2 regions of the Aliihoeflea sp. PC F10.4 genome follow, and region 1 is predicted to be linked to the other one. Evidence: predicted binding sites of a transcription regulator. Region 1 holds the regulator's gene; the other holds the start of a gene.
The links. Region 1 encodes LexA, which represses DNA repair genes until DNA is damaged. Its sites were predicted from a motif close to TGTTCNNNNTGTGTTCNG; they were not measured.
Positions count from the first base shown of each region.

Region 2: a site for LexA is predicted at 9,632-9,649, ahead of ACX82Z_RS04010 (ImuA family protein). Genes of this name have one in related genera too.

Region 1 is NZ_JBTSWH010000001.1:1,566,788-1,579,049, reverse strand. It holds gene ACX82Z_RS07870 (MlaD family protein) at 1-769, shown strand, start outside; gene ACX82Z_RS07865 (ABC-type transport auxiliary lipoprotein family protein) at 858-1,457, shown strand; gene ACX82Z_RS07860 (hypothetical protein) at 1,479-1,775, opposite strand; gene ACX82Z_RS07855 (MFS transporter) at 2,071-3,774, shown strand; gene gltA (citrate synthase) at 3,921-5,210, opposite strand; gene gltX (glutamate--tRNA ligase) at 5,365-6,783, opposite strand; gene ACX82Z_RS07840 (ComEC/Rec2 family competence protein) at 6,898-9,261, shown strand; gene lexA (transcriptional repressor LexA) at 9,365-10,069, opposite strand; gene ACX82Z_RS07830 (DUF423 domain-containing protein) at 10,174-10,533, shown strand; gene recG (ATP-dependent DNA helicase RecG) at 10,511-12,262, opposite strand, start outside.
Region 2 is NZ_JBTSWH010000001.1:820,242-832,503, reverse strand. It holds gene ACX82Z_RS04045 (co-chaperone GroES) at 1-156, shown strand, start outside; gene groL (chaperonin GroEL) at 199-1,833, shown strand; gene ACX82Z_RS04035 (hypothetical protein) at 1,904-2,296, shown strand; gene ACX82Z_RS04030 (hypothetical protein) at 2,364-2,531, shown strand; gene ACX82Z_RS04025 (AbiU2 domain-containing protein) at 3,257-4,144, shown strand; gene ACX82Z_RS04020 (error-prone DNA polymerase) at 4,209-7,388, opposite strand; gene ACX82Z_RS04015 (Y-family DNA polymerase) at 7,385-8,908, opposite strand; gene ACX82Z_RS04010 (ImuA family protein) at 8,823-9,584, opposite strand; gene ACX82Z_RS04005 (SOS response-associated peptidase) at 9,748-10,437, shown strand; gene ACX82Z_RS04000 (hypothetical protein) at 10,458-10,820, shown strand; gene ACX82Z_RS03995 (DEAD/DEAH box helicase) at 10,915-12,262, opposite strand, start outside.

The sequences.
Region 1 (12,262 bases):
CGCCGAAGGCACGATGAACACGATCGACGGCGTCGTCGAAAGTGTTCAGGGCGTGGTCGCTGCGGTTGATCCGCAGATGGTGCGCGAACTCGTCGAGAATTTCGATCAGGCCAGCGCCGCCATTCGGGGCGCCTCGAACGACGTCCAGAATATCGCAAGCTCCATCAACGAACGCTCCGGCGATATCGACAAGATCATCGCCGACGCCCGCCTGCTTGGCGAACGTCTCAATCAGGCAACCTTGCGCGTCGACGGCGTTATCATGCGCGTTGACGAACTGTTGGGGTCGGGCGAGACGGATGGGCTGATCGCGGATACGCGCGGGACGCTGCTAAGCTTCCGCCACGTTGCGGACAATCTCAATGCGCGCATCGACGAATTGCTCGGCTCGGCTGATACGGAAGGGCTGATCGCAGATGCCCGCGTCACGCTCGATTCGTTCCGCCAGATGGCCGACACGATCGACACCCGCGTTGACGAGGTGCTGGGTTCCGAAAATACGCGCGGCCTGATTCAGGATGCGAGCGCGACCCTGGCGGCTTATCGTCAGGTTGCCGATACGCTCAACGCCCGGATCGGTGCGATCACCGAAAATCTCTCGCGTTTCAGCGGGCAGGGGTTGCGTGAAGTCGATGGTCTTGTCCGCGACACGCGCCAGTCGATCAACAGGATCGAGCGGGCGATCACCGATATCGAGCGCAATCCGCAGCGTCTTATTCAAGGCGGGGCGGGGGAAGTGCGCCAATATGACGGACGGCAGCGTCGATGAGCAACCAGCCTTGCCATAACGCGCTTTCATGGAAAGACTATACTGCCGGCAGGCAGAACGGATCAGAAGTCAGGTCGGGGGATTATCAGTGAGATTGCATCTTTCCTTTCCGGTTATCGCCGGACTTGCCTTTTCCCTGTCCGGTTGCGCGCTTCTGGGCGGCGGGCCTGCCCCCCTCGACACGTTCGAACTGACGACGGCGGCAACGGCCGCTGCCGGTCCGCAGCGCGGGCGAACGCAAATCCTGATCGCCGAGCCGACAGCGATCGGTTCGCTCGACAGGCAGGAAATCGTCATCCGCACCGCTCCGGGGTCGATTGAGTATCTCGGCGGTGCGCAATGGTCCGACCGTCTGCCGCGCGTCGTGCAGATGCGTCTTCTGGAAGCTTTCCAGGCGTCCGGACGGTTTGCGGGCGTGGGACTGCCGGGGCAGGGCCTTGCGATCGACTATCAGATCGTTACCGAGCTTCGCTCCTTCGGCGTGCGCGTCGATGGTGGCGCACGCGCGGAGGTCGGCCTGTTCGTCAAGGTACTGAACGACCGCAATGGGTCGGTACGCGCATCACGTCTGTTTATGGCGCAGGCACCGGTCACCGGATCGGGAAACGCCGCCTATGCCAGCGCAATCGATCAGGCTTTCGGACAGGCGATCAGCGAACTCGTTCCGTGGGCAGCGTCCGCGATGTAGTGCGGCAGGCAACGACAGCCGTCAGGCTTGTCCGTTGCCATCTTTCTTGACCGGGAAGAAATAGGTCGAAATCGCGACGAGAGCAGCGACGATGATCGTGTTCGTCACGATTCCGGCGACAACGAGATTCCACCAGTTCGGCGCTTCCGGCGCGAAAGACAGCGGTATCAACACGGCGACGAAGAAGATGCCTGCCGCAAGCGGCATGAGCATTCCCGTCACCGCAGAGGTGTTCCGCGCTGTCAGCACAAGAAAAAGCAGCAACCCGGCGCGGAACGGGTCGAAGAACTGCTCGCTGAAAATTTCGCCCCAACCCATGCAAAATTCCTCCAAATGCCATGACCCTCTCAAGGGCCTTTTTCTCATTTTTGAAAGTTGTAGCGGATCGATACCTGCAATGAAAGTTGTCCGCCTAGGAAAAAGAAAAGCAGAACACGACCGATACTGCCACCAGCGCGCGATTTATTAGACTAAAGTCATAAGCATAAAGCATCGCTGCCCATTCGCCCTGAGTTCTGACAGATTCCGACACGATGCCGCCCGAATCTCTGGAGGACGCATTCGTGCGTTAGGGCGGAAATCGCGAATTTTTTCGCCATGGGGAGGATTGAAAATGGCAAATGTTGCCACCGATGCGGGGCATAAGCACCGCGCCATGACCAGGGAGGAGCGCAAGGTCATCTTTGCGTCCTCGCTTGGTACCGTTTTCGAATGGTACGACTTCTATCTTTACGGCTCACTGGCGGCCTTTATCGGCGCTGCCTTCTTCTCGGAGTATCCTGAAGCCACGCGCAACATCTTCGCGCTTCTGGCCTTTGCCGCAGGCTTCCTCGTGCGCCCGTTCGGCGCGCTCGTCTTCGGCCGTCTGGGCGATATCGTAGGCCGCAAATATACTTTCCTCGTGACCATCGTGATCATGGGCGCGTCGACCTTCCTGGTCGGTCTTTTGCCGGGTTCCTCTACGATCGGCATCGCGGCCCCGATCATCCTCATCGTCCTGCGCATGCTTCAGGGTCTGGCGCTCGGCGGCGAATATGGCGGTGCGGCGACCTATGTCGCCGAACACGCACCGGATGGGCGGCGCGGCTTCTATACGTCGTGGATTCAGACGACGGCGACGCTCGGTCTCTTCATGTCGCTATTAGTCATTCTGGCCGTGCAAACACTGATGGGGCCGGACGCCTTCCGCGCATGGGGCTGGCGCATTCCGTTCCTGTTGTCGATCTTCCTGCTCGGCATTTCGGTCTGGATTCGTCTGACGCTCAACGAATCGCCGACGTTCCAGCGCATGAAGGCGGAAGGGAAGACGTCGAAGGCACCGCTCTCCGAAGCATTCGGCCAGTGGAAAAACGCCAAACTCGCTCTTCTGGCCTTGTTCGGCCTCACCGCCGGTCAGGCCGTCGTGTGGTATACAGGCCAGTTCTACGCACTGTTCTTCCTGCAGAACGTACTCAAGGTCGACGGCGTCTCGGTCAACATCATGATCGCGATCGCTCTGGCCATGGGCACACCGTTTTTCGTGTTCTTCGGCTGGCTGTCGGACAAGATCGGCCGCAAACAGGTTATCATGGCCGGTCTGGCGCTCGCCATCCTGACCTACTTCCCGCTGTTCTCGGCTTTGACCCACGCCGCCAATCCGGCGCTGGCTGCGGCCCATGACAACGTGCAGGTAACGGTCACGGCCGCGCCGGGCGACTGTAACTTCCAGTTCAACCCGACCGGAACCGCCCGTTTCACGACGTCGTGCGACATTGCGACCGCGTTCCTGACGCGCAACTCGGTGCCGTATGACGTCAGCCAGACGGCCGCGGCAGGCACGCCAGCGGTTATCACGATCGGCGACGAGACGATCGAATCGTACGACGCCAATCAGGTCGGCGATCAGGCGGCAACCCGCAACACCGAACTGTCGAACGCGACGTTCGCGGCCCTGCAGGACGCAGGCTACCCGCTCGTCCAGAACGACGCCGGTGCCTACACCATGGTCGCCAATCCGGACGAGGTACAGTGGGGCCGCATCATCGCGATCCTGTTCGTCCTCGTTCTCTACGTGACGATGGTCTACGGCCCGATTGCGGCCATCTTGGTCGAGATGTTCCCGACCCGCATCAGATACACCGGCATGTCGTTGCCCTATCATATCGGTAACGGCTGGTTCGGCGGTCTGCTCCCGGCGACGGTGTTCGCCATGAGCGCGGCACGCGGCGACATCTACTTCGGCCTTTGGTATCCGATCGCAATCGCCGCGATGACCCTCGTCATCGGCGTGCTCTTCGTCCGCGATACGAAAGACACGAACCTCGACGCCGTCGAATAGGACAACGTGTTCATACGAAGCGAAAAGGCCCGGGAAATCCCGGGCCTTTTCTTTTGAGGCCGTTGCCCTTCGAACTATCGTCGGCATTGCCGCGGCATAAAAAAACCCCGGCAAATGCCGGGGCTTCGATCTTTGTGGTGAGCCGATCAGCGCTTGGCGATCGGCACGTAATCGCGTTCCGTCTGGCCGGTATAAAGCTGACGCGGGCGCCCGATGCGCTGGCCCGGGTCCTCGATCATTTCCTTCCACTGGGCCACCCAGCCGACGGTGCGCGCGAGCGCGAACAGGACGGTGAACATGGTCGTGGGGAAGCCGAGCGCCTTCAGCGTGATACCCGAATAGAAGTCGATGTTCGGGTAGAGCTTCTTTTCGATGAAATACTCGTCCGTCAGCGCGATCTTCTCAAGTTCCATCGCGACGTCGAGAAGCGGATCGTCCTTGATACCGAGTTCGGCCAGAACTTCATGCGTGGTCTTTTGCATGATCTTGGCGCGGGGATCGTAATTCTTGTAGACGCGGTGTCCGAAGCCCATCAGGCGGAACGGATCGTCCTTGTCCTTGGCGCGGCCGATGAACTCGGGAATACGGTCCACCGAGCCGATTTCGGCCAGCATGTTGAGAGCGGCTTCGTTCGCACCGCCGTGAGCAGGGCCCCACAGGCATGCGATGCCAGCGGCGATGCAGGCGAACGGGTTCGCGCCCGACGAACCGGCGAGGCGAACCGTCGAGGTCGACGCATTCTGCTCGTGGTCGGCGTGAAGGATGAAGATGCGCTCCATGGCGCGCGCCAGCACCGGATTGACCTTATAGTCCTCGCACGGCACGGCAAAGCACATATGCAGGAAGTTGGCGGCGAAGGAGAGTTCGTTCTTCGGATAAACGAAGGGCTGGCCGATATGGTATTTGTAGGCCATCGCCGCGATCGTCGGCATCTTCGCGATCAGACGGATCGAGGCGACCATGCGCTGATGCGGATCGGAGATGTCCGTCGAGTCGTGGTAGAACGCCGAAAGTGCGCCGACGACACCGCACATGACGGCCATCGGGTGCGCGTCACGGCGAAATCCGGTGAAGAAGCGCGACATCTGTTCATGCACCATCGTGTGATGCGTGACGCGATAGTCGAAATCTTCCTTTTGCGCCTTGGTCGGCAGTTCGCCGTAAAGCAGCAGATAGCAGGTTTCGAGGAAATCGCCGTGCTCGGCGAGCTGGTCGATCGGGTAGCCGCGATGAAGCAGGATGCCTTCGTCGCCATCGATATAGGTGATCTCGGATTCGCAGCTCGCGGTCGAGGTGAAACCCGGATCGTAGGTGAAAGCGCCGGTATTCTTATAAAGCGCCGAAATGTCGATGACGTCCGGGCCGACCGAACCTTTCCGTACCTTGAATTCGTGGCTGTCGCCGCCGAAATCCAGTTTCGCCGTCCCTTCAGTCATATCAACACCTCATTCATGCGGAACACTCTTATTGCGGGCGTAATTTAGTGAAATTTCACGCGAACCCGTATGGTGCGCGCTTTAGCTATCGCATTTGGTTCAGCGTGCCAAGTTCGTCGTCAGTCGTATGCTGCAATGCGGCAAGTCATGCAAATCACAACTGATCCTTCAGCCGCGCGAGGCTCTCTTCACGCCCAAGAACGGCAAGAACGTCGAACACACCTGGCGACACCGAACGGCCGGTCAAGGCGGCTCGCAGGGGCTGCGCAGCCTTGCCGAGTTTCAGCCCGGTTTCCTCGGCATAGGACCGCACGGCCGCTTCCGTGGTCTGTGAGCCCCAATCGTCGACGGTTTCGAGCTTCGGCATGAGGCCGGCGAGCGCATCGCGCCCACCATCGGAAAGAATCTGAGCGGCTTTTTCATCCAGTTCAAGCGGACGTTTGGCAAAAAGGAAGCTGGCGCCGTCCTTGAGTTCGACGAGCGTTTTGGCGCGGTCTTTCAAGCCCGCCATCGCGGCGCGTAACTGGTCTCGCTTCGGCAAATCAAGCTTCGCCAGCATCTCGTCGCCATCGGGCAGATAGGGCAGAGTGGCTTCAAGCTGATCCAGAAGCTCGCCATCGTCGCTCTGGCGCATATAGACGCCGTTCAGCGCCTCAAGCTTTGCGAAATCGAAACGCGCCGCGCCTTTGTTCACGTCCTCGATCTCGAACCATTCGATCATCTGGTCGAGCGTCATGATCTCGTCGTCGCCATGGCTCCAGCCAAGCCGTACTAGGTAGTTACGCAGTGCGGCCGGCAGATAGCCCATCTCGCGATAAGCCTCTACGCCGAGCGCACCGTGGCGTTTGGAAAGCTTTGCGCCGTCCGAGCCATGGATCAGCGGGATATGCGCCATTACCGGCACATCCCATTCCATCGCCTCGTAGATGATGCTCTGGCGCGCGGCGTTGGTCAGATGATCGTCGCCGCGAATGATGTGCGTGACGCCCATGTCGTGATCGTCGACAACGACGGCGTGCATATAGGTCGGGTTGCCGTCCGAGCGCAGGATGATGAAATCGTCGAGGTCCTTGTTGGGGAAGCGCACCTCCCCCTGCACCTTGTCTTGAACGATAGTATAGCCATCCTGCGGCGCCTTGATCCGCACGACCGGCTTGACGCCCGCAGGCGCTTCGGATGGATCGCGATCGCGCCAGCGACCATCATAGCGCGGCGGCTTGCCTTCGGCGCGGGCCTTTTCTCGCATTTCGGTCAATTCGTCTTGCGAGGCGTAGCAGTGATAAGCCTTGCCGCGTTTCACGAGCTCCTGGGCGATTTCCCGATGTCGCTCGGCGCGCTCGAATTGCGATACCGGCTCTCCGTCCCAGTCGAGGCCGAGCCATTTAAGCCCGTCGAGAATGGCGGCCGTCGCCGCATCGGTCGAGCGCTCGCGGTCCGTATCCTCGATGCGCAAGAGCATCTTCCCGCCCGTGTGTCTGGCATAGAGCCAGTTAAACAGCGCCGTGCGTGCGCCGCCAATATGCAGATAGCCAGTGGGCGAGGGAGCAAAGCGTGTGACGACGGGACGGGTCATGGATGTTCCTGATTTTCGCAGCCGTATCGCCGAAGCGATATGTGGCGTTCTCGTGGCGCTCATGTAGCATAGGCAAGTCGCGGTGCAAGCACCGGGAACGGCCGTGGGGGCACGATGGGGGACAGACGGGAGACGATCGTCATCGACGAGCGGCGCTTATTAGGCGGTGTTCAGGATCCGTTTGTTTCGGCACAGTCGATCACTGCCGCCGGAAAATCTTCATATGCGGTGCCGGCCCGGTTGCGGCACCGGATCGGTCGGTTCGGGTTCAGTCTCGCTTCACTGCAACGATCGGTGGAATATGAACTTGACCATGGAATGGCGTTCCTGTTCGTGCCGGTGTTGCTCGCATTGGGAACGCTCATCTATTTCAACCTGCCTTGGGAGCCCGGTTTCGTCAGTCTCTTGGTACCGGTTCTGATCAGCCTCGCCCTCCTGCCGGCAACCGTTGCCGGAGGGGTGACGCGCGCCGCCATCGCCGCGATTCTCCTGACGTTTGCGGGAATGATGGCGGCGAAGGTCGAGACGAGGCTAGCCGATACAAAAGTTCTAGGATCGGAGATCACGATCCAGCTCACTGGACGCGTCGTGCGCATAGAGCATCAGGAAAGCGGCCGCGTGCGGCTTACACTCGATGTCGTCTCGACCGGCCGTCCAGAACTGCGCTATGCGCCCGACCGGGTCCGCGTCACGGCGCGTTCGATTCCCGATGGCCTCGTGCCCGGCGCAGGCGTTGTCGGCATCGCCCGCCTGATGCCGCCGTCGGGGCCGGTGCGCCCGCAAAGCTACGATTTCGCCTTCAAGCGCTATTTCGACGGCATTGGCGGTAGCGGCTTTTTCATGAGAGGACCGGACGCAACGGAACTCGCGACGGCATCGACGCGCAAGGAGCGCCTTGGCACATGGATCGAAAGTCGGCGCGGCGATGTGGCCGAGCGGATCGTCGCGCGTATCGGCGGCATGGAAGGCGGCATTGCAGCCGCGTTGATCACAGGGATACGAACAGGCATTCCCGAAGCTGCCAATGAAGCGATGCGGATTACCGGACTCTACCATGTCATATCGATCTCGGGGCTGCACATGGCGCTCGTCGGCGGCACGATCATGGTCTCCATCCGCACGGCGGCTGCGTTTTTTCCCGGTCTTGCCACGCGGCATCCGGTGAAAAAATACGCCGCCGGCACCGCCCTGTTCGGCACAGGATTTTACCTCATCGTGTCGGGCGGGGACATCGCCGCACAGCGCGCGTTCCTGATGCTTGCCGTCATGCTGATCGCGGTTTTGTTCGATCGCGCGGCGCTGACGATGCGCAATCTGGCGATATCGGCACTGATCATCATCCTCGTCTCACCGCATGAGGTGATCGGCCCGAGCTTCCAGATGTCGTTTGCCGCGACCGCCGCGCTGATTGCCGCATATGGCGCTTGGAGCGCACGCAAGCGCGATCGTCTTGAAGATCGCGGCCCACCGCCGAAGGCGGGTCTGCTCCGCTCCGGTTTGTCCAACGCAACGGCACTTGCGATGACATCGATCATAGCAGGGGTGGCAACGGCGTTGTTCACCGCCTGGCACTTCCAGCAGATCTCTCCATTGGGCGTCATCGCAAATCTCACAGCGATGCCGCTCGTTTCCATCATCATCATGCCCATGGCGGTGCTCGCGACAGTCTTGATGCCGGTTGGTCTCGATGGCCTGCCGCTCGACCTGATGGGGATGGGCATATGGGGAATGACGACGATCGCGTTCTGGTTGGCCGAGAGATCGGCGTTCGATGCGACCGGTGCCATACCGCTTTCCGCGGTGCTGGTTCTGACTTGCGCACTCGTCATTTTGACCATGACGGGAGGTGTCCTGCGCTGGGCGGCGGTACCGCTGATCGCTGCTGGCATTGCGCTGCTCGCAACACGCCAATTGCCGGACGTGTTGATTTCAGAAGACGCGCGGCTGGTTGCAGTTAGCACGACAAGCGGCGGCATCGCGGTCAATCGCCAGCGTCCGAACCGCTTCACGATCCAGAACTGGCTACGAGCCTTCGACGTGCAGAATTTCGAACGGCCATTAGGGCCGGAACAGGTCGTGCCTGGGCAGACTGACGGCGTCTTCGTCTGCCATGAAGGGCTTTGCACCGCGACGAGTGCGAAAGGAAACGTCATTGCTTATGCCGAAACAGCAGAAATCGCTGAACAGGTTTGCGGCGAGGCAGGGCTGATCGTCATTGCGGACGCGACCGCCGAAAACCCATGTCGCGCCCCTTCGGTGAAGGTAATAACCGCGCGCGATCTGGCAAGAGGCGGCAGTGCGCAGATCACATGGCGGAGCGAGGGAGCGGCACAACCTCACATACGATATGCGATCACCGAGCCATATCGACCCTGGCACGATCATCGCCGCTTCTCACGCGCCGCGCGCGGAATGGGACCTTACGTCCGTCCCGAACGACCGGCACCAGCCGAGCCATCGCAAGCCGAAAACGACTGATCATTGATGCGTTGGCATATAACCACCCATCGAACCGAACACCGGCTTCCTTCTCGATAACCTCGCTCGCCCTGTGTCAACCCAGGTCGTATCAGCTTCCAGTTCAGTATTTCCGGATCAGCCCGACCAGCTTGCCCTGCACCTTCACACGGTCCGAGCCGTAGATCTTGGTCTCATAGGCCGGATTGGCGGCCTCGAGTGCAATCGACGCGCCTTTGCGGCGAAAGCGTTTGAGCGTCGCTTCCTGATCGTCGACGAGTGCGACCACGATTTCGCCTGGCGTCGCGGATTGGCCCGAGCGGATGATAACTGTGTCACCATCAAGGATACCGGCCTCGACCATTGAATCGCCGTGAACTTCCAGCGCGTAATGCTCGCCACCCGTCAGCATGTCTGGCGGGACGGTAACGGCGCGTGTTGCGTGCTGGATGGCGTCGATCGGCACACCTGCCGCGATCCGCCCCATGACTGGAACCTCGATGGGACCGCGGGTCGCGGGCTGTAGCGGCTGTCGTTCCGGCTTCGCCGCAGGCTTATCCGAGAGGCTGCCCTGAATGACGCTCGGTTGAAAGCGTTTCGGAGGCTGAGAAATCGACTCCGGCAGCTTGATAACTTCCAGGGCGCGCGCCCGGTTTGGCATGCGGCGCAAGAAGCCTCGCTCCTCAAGAGCGGTGATCAGCCGGTGAATGCCGGATTTTGAAGCCAACCCCAGCGCTTCCTTCATTTCGTCGAAGGAGGGCGGCACACCGCTCTCCTTGAGGCGCTGATGGATGAAGAGAAGGAGTTCGTGTTGCTTGCGCGTCAGCATGGCTGGCCTTAAAAGGAATCGTTAAAACAAAACCAGAACAAACCTACCTGTTCCAGTTGTGTTCTGCAAGAGTCACGACGAAATTGCATGAATCAGGGGCTGAAATGATTGAACCGGGGCGGATTCTCTTCGCAATAGGGGCGCTGTTCGGTGCAAGCGGCGTGGCCTTATCGGCGGTTGCAGCGCATCGCACAGGTGGCGATCTCGGCACGGCCGCGTCGTTCCTGCTTATCCATGCACCGGCCCTGCTGGTGGTATCGGCGGGGTGGTTCGGTCGATGGCAGATCGCGGGCGGCTGGACGATCGTTGCCGGCATTCTCTTATTTTGCGGCGATCTTGTCGCGCGCTCGTTCCTCGAAACGCGGCTTTTCCCGATGGCCGCTCCGGCAGGTGGCCTACTCCTGATCGCGGGCTGGCTGCTCGTGGCGCTTTCGGCATTCCTCAACCGGCGCGAATCAACCTGATCGCGTCGTCGCGGCCAAACAGATAGAGAAGCGTGCGGATTGCCTTGCCACGCGGACCGGTAAGGTCAGGGTCGCGGTCGAGCAAAAGGCGTGCGTCGTCGCGTGCGATGGCGAGAAGATCGGCGTGGTGTTCGAGCCGTGCAAGCTGGAAACCCGGCGTGCCGGACTGGCGCGTGCCGAGCAATTCGCCTTCGCCGCGCAGTTTCAAATCCTCTTCGGCGATGCGGAACCCGTCTTCGGTGTCGCGCATGACCGAAAGGCGCTGCTTCGCGATCTCGCCGAGCGGAGATTGATAGAGAAGCACGCAACTCGAAGCCGCATCGCCGCGCCCGACCCGTCCGCGCAACTGGTGCAGTTGCGCAAGGCCGAACCTTTCGGCGTGTTCGATGACGATAATGGTGGCGTCCGGCACGTCGACGCCGACCTCGATGACAGTCGTTCCAACGAGAATACGGGTGCGTCCGGCTTTAAAATCGGCCATCGCCTCGTCTTTCGCCGCGCCCGACATGCGGCCGTGAACCAGCCCGACATCGGAGCCGAAAATCTCGGCCAGCGCTTTATGCCGGTCGGCGGCGGACATCACGTCCATGCCTTCGGCTTCCTCCACGAGTGGGCAGATCCAGTAGATTTTCTGGCCTTCGCTCACTGCACGTCGAATGCGTTCGATCAGGTCCGACAGGCGTTCGAGAGGTAGCGTGACGGTCTGGATCGGCTGACGCCCGGCAGGCTTTTCGTCGAGGCGCGAGACATCCATGTCTCCGAACGCAGTCAGCACCAGCGTGCGCGGGATCGGAGTCGCTGTCATGACGAGAATGTCGACTGCCGCGCCTTTCGCGCCGATGGCAAGCCGCTGATGAACGCCGAAGCGGTGCTGCTCGTCGATCACCGCGAGCGCGAGGTCGCGGAAGGCCACCGCGTCCTGGAAGATCGCGTGCGTGCCGATGACGATATCGATGGACCCGTCGGCGATGGCGGCCAGCGTCTGCGCCCGTTCACGACCCTTTTCCCGGCCAGTCAGGATGGCGGCAGTGAGGCCGGCTTTCTCGGCCAAAGGAGCAATTGTCGAAAAATGCTGACGCGCGAGAATTTCGGTCGGAGCCATCAGCGCTGATTGCGCACCTGCCTCGGCGGCGCGCGCCATCGCCATCAGGGCGACCACCGTTTTTCCGGAGCCGACATCGCCCTGAAGCAAGCGCAGCATCCGGTCGGGCTGGGCAAGATCGGCCTCGATCTCACGAACCGAGCGTTCCTGCGCGCCGGTCAGGCCATAGGGCAGGGCGGCTCGCACCGCCTCGCCGCGCGACCCGTCGCCAGTCAGCTTGCGTCCTGCTAGTTTGCGCATCCGCATGCGCACCATCGCGAGCGCGACCTGTCCGGCAAGGAGCTCGTCATAGGCGAGACGCCGCCATGCCGGGCTTGTCGATTCGCAGTCGGCCGCGTTTTCGGGTCGATGCAGTTCGACAAGCGCCTCGCCGAATGTCGGGAATCGGTGACGGTCGAGGACGGACGCATCCTGCCATTCGGGCAGAGCGGGAAGGCGTTCGAGCGCGGACGAAATCGCCTTGCGCAGGAGCTTGGCCGAAAGTCCCGCCGTCATCGGATAGACGGGCTCGATCAAGGGCAGGGAGGCGGCATCTTCCTTGGCGACGATATGATCGGGATGGACCATGGACGGGCGGCCATTGAACCACTCGACCTTGCCCGAGACGACGATCTCGCTTCCCTCGGG
Region 2 (12,262 bases), 750 kb from region 1:
GTTCCACTCGACGTCAAGGCGGGCGACCTCATCCTGTTCGGCAAATGGTCCGGCACCGAGGTCAAGCTCGACGGCGAGGATCTCCTGATCATGAAGGAATCCGACATCATGGGCATCGTCGAGAAGACAACGGCGGCCGCCAGCAAAGCCGCCTGACCGGCCGATACCTGATAATCAAGCCCGAACTGGACGAACATCATGTCTGCCAAGGAAATCAAATTCGCCGGCGAAGCCCGCGACCGCATGCTGCGCGGCGTCGAACTGCTGAACAACGCCGTCAAGGTGACGCTCGGGCCAAAGGGACGCAACGTCGTCATCGACAAGGCCTATGGCGCGCCGCGCATCACCAAGGACGGCGTCACCGTCGCCAGGGAGATCGAACTCGAAGACAAGTTCGAGAACATGGGCGCGCAGATGGTGCGCGAGGTGGCCTCCAAGACCAACGACCTCGCCGGCGACGGAACCACGACGGCGACGGTGCTCGCGGCCTCCATCCTGCGCGAGGGCGCCAAGCTGGTCGCCGCCGGGATGAACCCGATGGACCTGAAGCGCGGCATCGACATTGGCGTCGCGGCCGTCGTCAAGGAAATCCAGGCGCGGGCCAGGAAGGTCAAGTCGTCGGCTGAGATCGCGCAGGTCGGCACGATCGCCGCCAATGGCGATGGCACCATCGGCGGGATGATTGCGAGTGCGATGGACAAGGTCGGCAACGAGGGTGTGATCACCGTCGAGGAAGCCAGGACCGCCGAAACCGAGCTCGACGTGGTCGAAGGCATGCAGTTCGATCGCGGCTACCTCTCTCCATACTTCGTCACCAACGCCGAAAAGATGCGCGTGGAACTGGATGACCCCTACATCCTCATCCACGAGAAGAAGCTCGGTAATCTTCAAGCCATGCTGCCGATCCTGGAGGCGGTGGTGCAAAGCGGCAAGCCGCTGCTGATCATCTCCGAGGACGTCGAGGGCGAGGCGCTCGCCACGCTGGTCGTCAACAAGTTGCGCGGCGGCCTGAAGGTCGCGGCCGTGAAAGCTCCGGGCTTTGGCGACCGCCGCAAGGCCATGCTCGAGGACATCGCCGTGCTGACCGCCGGCCAGGTGATCTCCGACGATCTCGGCATCAAGCTGGAAAATGTCACGCTCGACATGCTCGGCAGCGCCAAGCGTGTTGTCGTAGACAAGGACACGACAACGATCATCGACGGTTCCGGCGACAAGGCCGGCATCGCCGCTCGTATTGCCCAGATCAAGGCGCAGATCGAGGAAACGACCTCGGACTACGACAAGGAGAAGCTCCAGGAGCGGCTGGCCAAACTCGCCGGAGGCGTCGCGGTGATCCGCGTCGGCGGCGCGACCGAGACCGAGGTCAAGGAGAAGAAAGACCGCATCGACGATGCGCTCAACGCCACCCGAGCTGCGGTCGAGGAAGGCATCGTGCCCGGCGGCGGTGTGGCGCTGCTGCGCGTCAGGACCGTGCTGGCCTCTCTGACAGGCGCCAACGCCGATATAACCGCAGGCATTTCGATCGTGCGTCGGGCGCTCGAAGCGCCGGTCCGGCAGATCGCCGAGAATGCCGGCGTCGAAGGCTCGATCGTGGTCAGCAAGCTCACGGACAGCAAGGACCACAACCAGGGCTTCGACGCCCAGACCGAAACCTATGTCGACATGATCGAGGCCGGTATCGTCGACCCCGCCAAGGTCGTCAGAACCGCCCTGCAGAACGCCGGCTCGATCGCAGCGCTCCTGATCACCGCCGAGGCGATGATCGCCGACATTCGCGCGAAGGAATCCACCCCGTCGGCCGGCAACGGCGGCATGGGCGGAATGGGATACTGAGAACAGTGCCTGAACCGTTCGGCCGACGCCCAGACAAAGCAATCTGCATTCCAACCTGGAAGGAATCTCCATGGCCACACAAAGCACGACCAAACCATCTCTCTCCCGCCGCTGGGAAGACTATCAGCCTTCAAAGACCATTCTGGTCTGGGCATGCATCGCGGCGATGATCGCAACGATCGTTATAGGATTCAGCTGGGGCGGCTGGGTCACTGGCGGCACTTCGCAGACCATGGCGAAAGCGGCCGGCGACACGGCGCGCGGGGAGCTGGCATCCGCCATATGCGTCGAAAGGTTCAACGCGGCCCCAGATGCGGCGGCGAAACTTGCCGAGTTCAAGGCGATACCCGACAGCTACAAGAAGCGTCAGTTCGTGGAAGCCGGCGGCTGGGCGACGATGCCGGGGCAGACGACTGCCGACCGGCTTGGAGTCCAAGGCTGTGTCACCGGGCTTGGCGCATAATACCCCGTTTAAAGCGCTCAGGCAGGCGCCAGGGCGTTTCCACCCGCCACAGGAAGGAACTTCAGCAATGATCTCGTTTGTGAAGAAGACAGATACGCATCCGACGCTCAAGCAGGTCGAAGAAAATCGCTTCGAGCAGATCCGCAAGGCGGCGGCTGAACGGCACCGCAAATCGGATACCGACGGCACCCGCCGCCGCGCCCGCCAGAAGGCCGAGGACAACAGGCTGATCTGAGATGCATGTGCTCTACTCGAAAAGGCAGCATCCGATGCGATATCTTGATCGAATAAGAACGGAACCGTCCCTCTGGCTCCTGATACTGATGGTCGGTGGCTTGGCCGCCACGATCCTTTACGTGGTTCTGACTAGCATCACCTATTGAGTGAAGTGCAAGCCAGCTTCACCGATCCGACGTTGGGATGATGGATGGGCATGGGGATGCGATCAGCGTATCTCCGGTATCCAGCCGCCTGGGGAGCTTGCTCTGCTGATCGCAGAGGCATTAAGGGAAGGAGCAGGCTGACATGCCGAGGCTGTCCGACTTGGGTGCGGAATAGTTCCTCCGAGGCGGACCAATAAGGGCCAAGCAGCGGTCAGCCGCAGCGGCTCAACGGCAGCTTTCGGGATTTTGCGATCTCATAGCCGATGATGACAAAGAGGTCTTAAGCAGCCAAACGCTCATATTCCATAGAGCGGGCAAAATCATTCGCTGCGCTCGCACGATTGGTGGGTTTTAGCACAGCCTGGGGGTCTCCCCGCTGAAGGGGGTGCGCCGGCAACGATAGTGCCGGCCAGGGGGGAAGGCCTTCCCCCTTCAGGCCCACGGCAAGATGCGCGTTTATTCGCGGGAACAATAAAACGAGCCCGCGCGAAGGAAGAATCAGAAGCGAATAGCCGTCGCCGGTGTTGGCGTCTCCCGGTATGATGAGGTGAGTTTGGCGCTCAGGCTTGGAAAACTAATGACGCAGCATGACCAGCACATCGCCGCGTGGCGGGATGCTTTTCGCGACGAGACAACGGGCATCCACAGAGCCATTCAGGATCTGCTCTGGAACTACGCCGCCTTTCGCACGACGGTTCGGATCGTCCGTCTTGCAAATGAGAAGAGAGGCTCGAGACCCCCGCTTAACCAGATGATGTTCAATCTCGTTTCCGAGGGATACTGGTCAAGCCTGCTTCTCGGCACTCGCCGACTTCTCGATAAGGCCCCGATAAAAGGCCCCAAGGGAGTTTACTCGATCCGATCTGTCGTCAACGACGTGAAAGCGAGCCAAAACTGGTTGACCAGGAGAATCTACGTCGAGAAAGTGCTTGACGCGCAATACGATCTCGATCGCCTGCATCAAGAACAACATGACCACCTCGTCGCCGCGAAGGGGCGTCCGGTGTGGGGCGATCCAGAGCTCATGAAAAGTGAGGCCGCGCATCGGCATTTCGATGTTTTGAGCGGCGTTTCTGCGTCAGAGCGTAACCCGAGCAATCTGATCTCGGACACGGTCTTCGAGAAGATCGAAACTCGGCTTGCCCGCCTTGATCGAATTGCCGAGCACGTTAACTCGCATGTTGCCCATGCCGGGAACAAGCAAAGTCGGCAGGACAGGGAGCTTGGTGATTTCGACATTCGCGATGCTGAAAAGACTCTCAGGCAGTTGAAGGAAATCGCGGATCTGGTCGGAGTGTGGTTCGCCAACGAAGGCGGTGCGGGCCTCGCCACATATCTCGGTGACCAATTCGAGGGCCTCGATCATCCTGTTGTAGACACCGCCGACCTTGCCGACCTTGCAGAACAATGGCGATTGATCGATAGAGAAATCGCAGAATGGTCGATCGGGCCAGAAGATCTGTGATCCCCGAGAGGCAAGCCGATTCCTTGGTTCGAACCGATACCGCCTTCTGTCAAAGCCACCGGCTTTACCGGAAATCCCGCGCCTTCACCCTGATGCCGCCGGCCACCGGCCCCTGCTTCTCGGCCGCAGCCGCCTCGCGCTGCCCGACACTCGCCAGATCCCGCGACAGATCGACGATCCGATGGGCGACAAGATGCACGACCTCGCCCTCGCGCTGAACGCGGCCCCTCACGGCGATCATGCTCGATGAGAGAATGACCCGCCGATAGCGCTCGAAGACCTTTTGCCACACGACGAGATTGGCGATGCCGGTCTCGTCCTCGAGCGTGACGAACATGACGCCATTAGCCGAGCCGGGGCGTTGGCGCACCAGGACGATCCCTGCCGCCTCCAGCCAGCGCCGGTCGCGCGCCGCCATCGCCTCGGCGCAGCTGACGATCCGGCGCTTCGCCAGGTCCTCGCGCAGGAAGGAGACCGGATGGCGGCGCAGCGACAGGCCGATATGCCCGTAATCCTCGACCACCTCGCGACCGGCGGGCATCGCTCTCAGCGCGATCGCAGGCTCGTCGAGTTCCGGAACGGTCCGCCCCTCACGGTCCGAGGCGGCGGCGAAGAGCGGCAGTTCCTCGTCGCGCAGCCCCTTGATGGCCCATTGCGCCTCGCGCCGGGCGAGGCCGAAAGCCGGACGGAATCCATCGGCCGCGGCGATCTGATCGAGCGCCGCGACGGGAACGCCGGCCCGCCGCCAGAGATCGGCGATCGAGGTGAAATTCTCATCGCCCCGCGCCGCCACGATGGCGGCGGCATGGGCATTGGCGAGGCCCTTGACCATTCGCAGTCCAAGACGGACCGCGAGACGGCTTTCGTCGCCGGTCGGCTCCAGCGTGCAATCCCAGCGGGAGGCATTGATGCAGACCGGGCGGACCTCCACCCCATGCTCGCGGGCGTCGCGCACGATCTGGGCCGGCGCATAAAAGCCCATGGGCTGGGCGTTGAGGAGCGCGGCGCAGAAGACATCCGGGTGCCAGCATTTGAGCCAGGCCGAGGCATAAGCGATCAGCGCGAAGCTCGCCGCATGGCTTTCGGGAAAACCATAGGAGCCGAAGCCTTCGAGCTGCTGGAAGGTCCGGGCCGCGAACGGCTCCTCATAGCCGCGCGCGATCATCCCCGAGATCAGCCGGTCGCGGAACTTCGAGACGCCGCCGGTATGTTTGAAGGTCGCCATGCTCTTGCGCAGGAGATCGGCCTCGCCCGCGGTAAAGCCCGCGCATTCGATGGCGACGCGCATCGCCTGTTCCTGGAACAGCGGCACGCCGAGCGTCTTTCCCAGCACCTTCTCCAGCTCGGGCCGGGGATAATCGACCTCTTCCAGGCCCTCGCGCCGGCGCAGATAGGGATGAACCATATCGCCCTGGATCGGCCCCGGCCGCACGATCGCGACCTGCACCACCAGGTCGTAATAGGTCCGGGGTTTCAAGCGCGGCAGCATCGACATCTGCGCCCGGCTCTCGATCTGGAAGGTGCCGAGCGTATCGGCTTTGCGGATCATCGCATAGGTGCGCGGATCCTCGGCCGGGATCGACGCCAGATCGAGGTGGATATCCTTGTGCTCGGCCAACAGGTCCAGCCCCCGGCGCATGCAACTCAGCATGCCGAGCGCCAGGACATCGACCTTCATGAAGCGCAGCGCGTCGATATCGTCCTTGTCCCATTCGATGATCTGGCGCCCCTCCATCGCCGCGGGCTCGATGGGCACGAGATCGTCGAGCCGGTCATGGGTCAGCACGAAACCGCCCGGATGCTGCGACAGATGCCGCGGCGCGCCGCGAAGCTGGGCGGCCAGTTCGAGCGTCAGGCGCAACCGGCGATCCTCCGGATTGAGGTTGAGATCGCGGAGCTGCTGCTCGGTGACACCAGCCTCGGACCCGCCCCAGAGCTGGCCGGACAGCGTCTGGATCAGGTCTTCGGGAAGCCCCAGGGCCTTGCCCACGTCCCGCAGCGCGCCCTTGGAGCGATAGCGGATGACGGTGGCGGTCAGAGCGGCGCGCTCGCGGCCGTAATGCTCATAGACCCACTGGATCACCTCCTCGCGCCGCTCATGCTCGAAATCCACGTCGATATCGGGCGGCTCGCGGCGCTCCTCGGAGACGAAGCGCTCGAACAGGAGATCGTTGCGGCCGGGATCGATCGCGGTGATGCCGAGCACATAGCAGACGGCCGAGTTCGCCGCCGATCCGCGCCCCTGGCAGAGGATGCCGCGCGACCGGGCGAAGCGGACGATGCTGTTCACCGTGAGGAAGTAGGGCGCGTAATCGAGCTTGCCGATCAGGGCCAGCTCATGCTCCAGCGCGGCGGTCACCTCCTCGGGCACGCCCTCGGGATAGCGGTGTGCGGCGCCCTCCCAGGTCAGCCGCTCCAGGGTTTCCTGCGGGGTCAGCGCCTGATCGTCGCGCTCTTCGGGATATTGATAGCGCAGCTCGTCGAGCGAGAAGCGGCAGCGATCCGCGATCTCACGCGTCCGGGCCAAAGCCTCGGGCCAGCGCGCGAAGAGCCGGTGCATTTCGGCGGGCGGCTTCAGATAGCGGTCGGCATGGCGCTCGCGCCGGGCGCCGAGCGCATCGACGGTGACATTGTGGCGGATCGCGGTGACGACATCCTGCAGGATGCGGCGGCCGGGTTCGTGGAAGAGCACGTCATTGGTCACCACGGTGGGCACGCCGATCCGCGCGGCGAGCGTCGACAGCTCCCAGAGGCGCATCTGGTCATTGGGCCGCCGCCGCAGCGTCAGGCCGAGATAGGCGCGATCGCCGAAAGAGTCGCGCAGGCGCCTCAGGCGCAAACCGCAGGTCTCGTCGGCAAGGTCCGGCACGAGGACCGCGATCAGCCCTTCGCCATAGGCGGTGAGATCGTCCCATTCGAGATGACAGCGCGCCTTGCCCGCCCGCCCCTTGCCCAGCGACAGGAGTCGGCAGAGCCGCGACCAGGCCGCCCGGTCGGTCGGATAGACCAGCGCCGACATGCCGCAGACGAGATCGAGGCGGCAGCCGACGATCAGCCGCACGCCCGCCTCCTTCGCCGCCTCATGGGCGCGCACGATACCGGCCAGCGTGTTGCGATCGGTCACGGCCATGGCCTCGATCCCCATCGCCGCGGCGGCAGCGAGCAGCTCCTCGGCCGCGGAGGCTCCGCGCAGGAAGGAGAAATTCGACGTCACCTGCAATTCGGCGTAGGCGGGCGCGCTCATCCGAAAATCCCGTGCAGGAACCAGCGATGCGAGCCGGTGGCGGCATCCTCGCCATCGCCGGAGCGGAAGATCCAGAAGCGTTCGCCGGCATCGTCCTCGACCCGGAAATAGTCCCGCACCGCGATCAGCTCGGCATCGCGCTTCCACCATTCCCCGAAGATGCGCTCCGGTCCGTCGGCCCGTCGGACCCGGCGACGCACGCCCTTCCAGGAGAACCAGTTCGGCGGATGGTCCGGCAGGAGCGCCATGGTCTCGATCGGCTCCGGCCGGGAGAGCAGCCGCGAAGGGCGCGGCCAATGGTCGGGCCAGCCCGCACCCGTATCCTCGGCGAGTGCCGGCAGACGACGGACCGAGCGCTCGGGCACATCGCTCGCCACCGGCGCGAAACGATAGACCGCCCGCGCGCCGACCCGATTGGCCAGCGTGTCGATCAGGCCGGACAGATCCGGCGCGCCCTCCTCGATCAGGCTGCTGGCCGCCTGCCGCAAAGGCAGGGGTTCGGCAAGGGTGGCGGTCAGCGACATGATCTCGATGCCGAAGCCCGGCGCGATGGTCTCGATCCTGTCGCAGAGAAGCCGGGTCAGGCGCGCGGAATCCCGCACCGGCATGGCCAGGCCGATGCGCACCGTCTCGATCCGGTTGTCGACCCGGTGGCAGAGCAGGTCGAGACGGCGCGCGCCAAGACCCCGCCCCTCGAGCGCCTCGCAGAGCGCCATGACCAGCTTGCGAATATAGCGCGCGATGGTCTCGGCGGCGCCGATGGGCTCTGCGAAGACGCGGCGAACCGAGACCAGCTCCTCGGGCCGGATCGGTTCGATGGGTTCGGCGATCTCGCCCAGGGCCTGATCGAGACGCCGGCAGAGCTCCGGGCCGAAGCGCCGGGTCAGAGGCGCGCGCGGCTGCCCGATCAGGTCGCCGATGCGGACAAAGCCGAGGTCGTTCAGCCCCGCCGCGATCGCGGGTGGCAGGCGCAGGGCTTGCAGCGGCAGCGGTGCGAGTCCTGGGATGGTTTCGCCGGGAGGAGTGACAAACAGCGGATCGGCCGCGTAGCGCGCCAGCGCATGGGCCGCGCCCCAGCTATCGGCGATGGCTGCGCGGGCGGTGACGCCGGACATGACAAGCCGCCCGGTCAGCGCCTCCAGCATGGCCGCCTCACCGCCATGCAGATGGTCGGCGCCGGTCGCGTCGATGACGATCCCGTCCGGCGCGTCGGCGGCGGCGATAGGTGAGAAGCGTTGCAGCACCCAGAGCGCGAGGCGTTCGAGGCTGTCCAGGTCGGCCCGCGGGTCGGCGGGCTCGATGTGGAGGCCGGGCACCATCGCCTGGGCCTTGGTGACAGGCATTCCGGCGCGCAGGCCGAGCGCCCGCGCGGCCGGATCGGCCGCCGTCACCACCCGGCGGTTCTTCTCCCTTCCGGCGATGACCAGCGGCGCCTCACCGGGCGGCGCTGCGTCGCCCGCCTTCCGCCGCAACCGGTCTGTCGGCCAGTTCGGCAGGAAGACAGAGATGACCCGAGCCATCGCACGCCTCCAGTTCGATATCGAGACATTCGCCCGCCCGCGCCCGGATCAGCTCGACCAGCCAGCGCGGCCGCCCGACGCCGGGAACTGGAAGGGACGAGGACGGCAGCGCCGAGATCCGCCAGCGGGTCATCGCCGCCGTCGGCTGCCCGAAATCGCTGGCCTCCGCCTGTCGCCGCCAGCGGCGCAACGCGATGCAGATCGTCGCCGAGCCTTTCGCGGCCAGATGCAGCCGCCGCGAGGCGGTCATCGGCAGGCGCGCGACGTCGCCCACGACCGCCCCCAGCCCGCCATGCCGCAGCCCTTCCTCCATACAGGCCAGAACGGCCTTGTCGTCTCCGGCTTCGACGAAGATCACCCGGCCGGGCGGCAGTCCGGCCTGCTCCAGCCCCGGTGCGAAGAGATCCTGTAGCGCCACGCACCAGAGCACCTGCCCGGTGGTGCGGGCGGCGATCCCGGCCGTGAAACAGGCCGCAGCCGCGCCATCCACCGCCCCGTTGCCGCCTCCGGCGACTTCATGGAGGCATCCGAGCGCCAGCCCGCCACCGGGCAGCTTGCGATCCAGCGGCGCGATCCCGAAGGGCAGCACCTCGTGCGGATGCGCGCCATCGCCTTCGAGCCGCGCGATGCGCGCCCGAAGGTCGGCAATGGCTGGGCTGTCGGCACGGCTGGGCATATGAGGATGGCGTCTCCGGGGCTTTGCACTGGTCGATTCCGTTGCTATGTTCTTTATTTGTTCTCTTACAGGTCGAGAGTCGATCTCGGCCATCCCGGAAGTGATCGACGGGGTGCAATGCCCTATGGTGACGTAAAGTATTCGCAAGGAGAGTGGCGGGGCGATGTGCAATCTCTATCGCATTACGACCAATCAGCAGGCGATCCGGGATTTCGTGGCAGCCACCCATGACAGTATCGGCAATCTCGAACCGTCGATGGACGTCTATCCCGACCGGCCGGCGCCGGTGGTGCGCAACACCGACGGCGGGCGGGAACTGGCCTCATTGACCTGGGGTATGCCCACGCCCGTCGAATATCTGAAATCCCGCGACGCGCCGGACACCGGCGTCACCAATATCCGCAACACGGCCAGCCCTCACTGGCGCAAATGGCTCGGGCTCGAGAATCGCTGCGTGGTCCCGGCCACCGCCTTTTCCGAATATGGGCAAAAGCCCGATCCAGTCACGAAGCGCAAACCGCTGCACTGGTTCGCCCTCGATGAGACCCAGCCCCTGTTCTTCTTCGCGGGAATCTGGACGCCGTGGCGCGGAACCCGCGGCTCGAACCGGACCCCGCGTCCGGGCGATCATCAACTGTTCGCCTTCCTGACGACCGAGGCCAATGGCGTGGTGAAGCCGATCCATCCGAAGGCCATGCCCGTCATTCTGACGAGCCACGAAGAAGTCGAGACCTGGCTGACCGCCGACTGGAACGAAGCCAAGACGCTGCAGCGGCCGCTGCCCGATGATCGGTTGGTGATCCTGGAAACGCCAGCCAATACAGCCGCCGATGGCATGTTGCCGGGCATCTGACAATGATCCGGAGGACGAACATGGGCCGGAAGGAAGAAGAACAGTTAGCGGCGACGCTCGCCAAGGCGATGGCGATGATCTGCGTCCGCAACAGCATGCTGGAGGACCTGCATGCCGGCCCGGTCCCGGTCACGAAGACCGGCGACTATTCCGATGTCTTCGTCATCGACGCCGACGGCAATCGCATTCCCTGGAGAACCGTGTCGAGGTTCGACGATGACGAGATGCGCGACCTGATGCGCCAGGTGGTCAATCGGCTCTACACGTTCCAGACCTGCTTCGCCGAGCCGCAGTTTCAGGCGTTGATCGACAAGTGGCTCGATGTTGCGCGCCACTGGGACGAGCCGGTCATCGACGAGCGCCTCGCGGGAAGGCCCAGCTAGCCGATCGTACGGACTGTCGGTGGGACGGCTGAGGTGATAGCCGCAGCGCGATTTCCCAAAGCGGCCCTCCGTAATCCTTGAAGCATTCGCGCGCTTAGGGCTCAGACCAAGACGCGTGGGAGCGACCATGCCGGCGAATGATCGCCTGAGGGCTGCCTTCATCAAAGCGAGCAGTCAGCACACTTGGAGCGGCGTCAACCATACTTTGCCCAAGCATGGCTACCACTTTGAAGTCAGGCGTAAGAACCCACACGGCATTGTCTGTTTCGTCGACCTCGACCCGATATGGACTGGCCGGAACCGGAACGATCTGCCGCGTCGCCGGTTCGATATTTATACGCCAGTCGCGCGAGGTCCAACGCTGGCTGATGCGGTTCAGCATCTCGGCCCTGAATGCTTTCCAAATGTCGTTGGTCGCTGGCGTTGGCCAGTCTCCGGCATCTGTCATCGCGACAACTTCATTGGTTTCGAGCCAGACAACGAGACCATCGTTATCGATGAAAATCGGATCCTGATCATTAATTGCGGCGAGGGCCGCGGCTCTTGAAGGAAGTCCGGCGCGCACAAGCATCGCCATCGTGTAGCGCGGCAGCCCGGCCTCAAGACAGGCAGCGGCTGTGCCGGCAATGATCTCGGGTTGCCAGCCAAGCGCAACCCTTCGGGTACGAAGTGCCTCCAGCGCCCAGACGAGCCGATACGTAAATACGTCCTCGATGAAACGCATGTTGTCCGGCCCGATCTCGTGCACTGGCGTTCCGGAAACCCACGCGGCCAGGATCTCGCGCCAATTGCCCGGCAGAGGATCGTCAGGAACAAAGGGGCGGATAGCGAGTAAGCGCTCCGCAAGCGTGGTAAGCGATGCAACGAGCACCTCGCTATCGCCGGGCAACGCTGCCTCGTCGGCTTGGTCGAGCAACACGGCGAGCTCGTCGGCCATCGCGTCGAGTGTCAATCCGGACTCAAGCCCAACACCCATCGCAAAATGACCGCGCCTTTGATCGGCGTTCGTCTGCGACCAGATCAGCCCCGAGCGCGCCCTGAACAATTCAAGCTGGCGCTCACGCAGGTCATCGCCACGGCGGGCAAGCTGCCGCGCCCAAAGCGAACCGTTCAGCGACTCGTCGATGAGCCGCGGCAAGTCCGCATCATCAGCATCCAGCGCTTCGACAAGACCAAGGATCGCGTGATCGAGTTTCTCTAGCAGAAGCTCGAAAGGCTCGTCGTCTTCCTCGTCGACATGGATGTTCCAGGCATCTCGGTTGTTGGCGAGATACTCAAAGGCGTCGTCTCGACTTAGCGTCCCGCTGCGCGCCAGACGATTGAGAATTTCGCTGGCGATCTGAATAAGCCCGCTCTCAAGCGTCCGGGCCCTTGATGCGTTCACAAGCTCGCGCCATGCCTGCCTGCGCCAACGCAGCGGTTCGAACATTACGTGGATCACA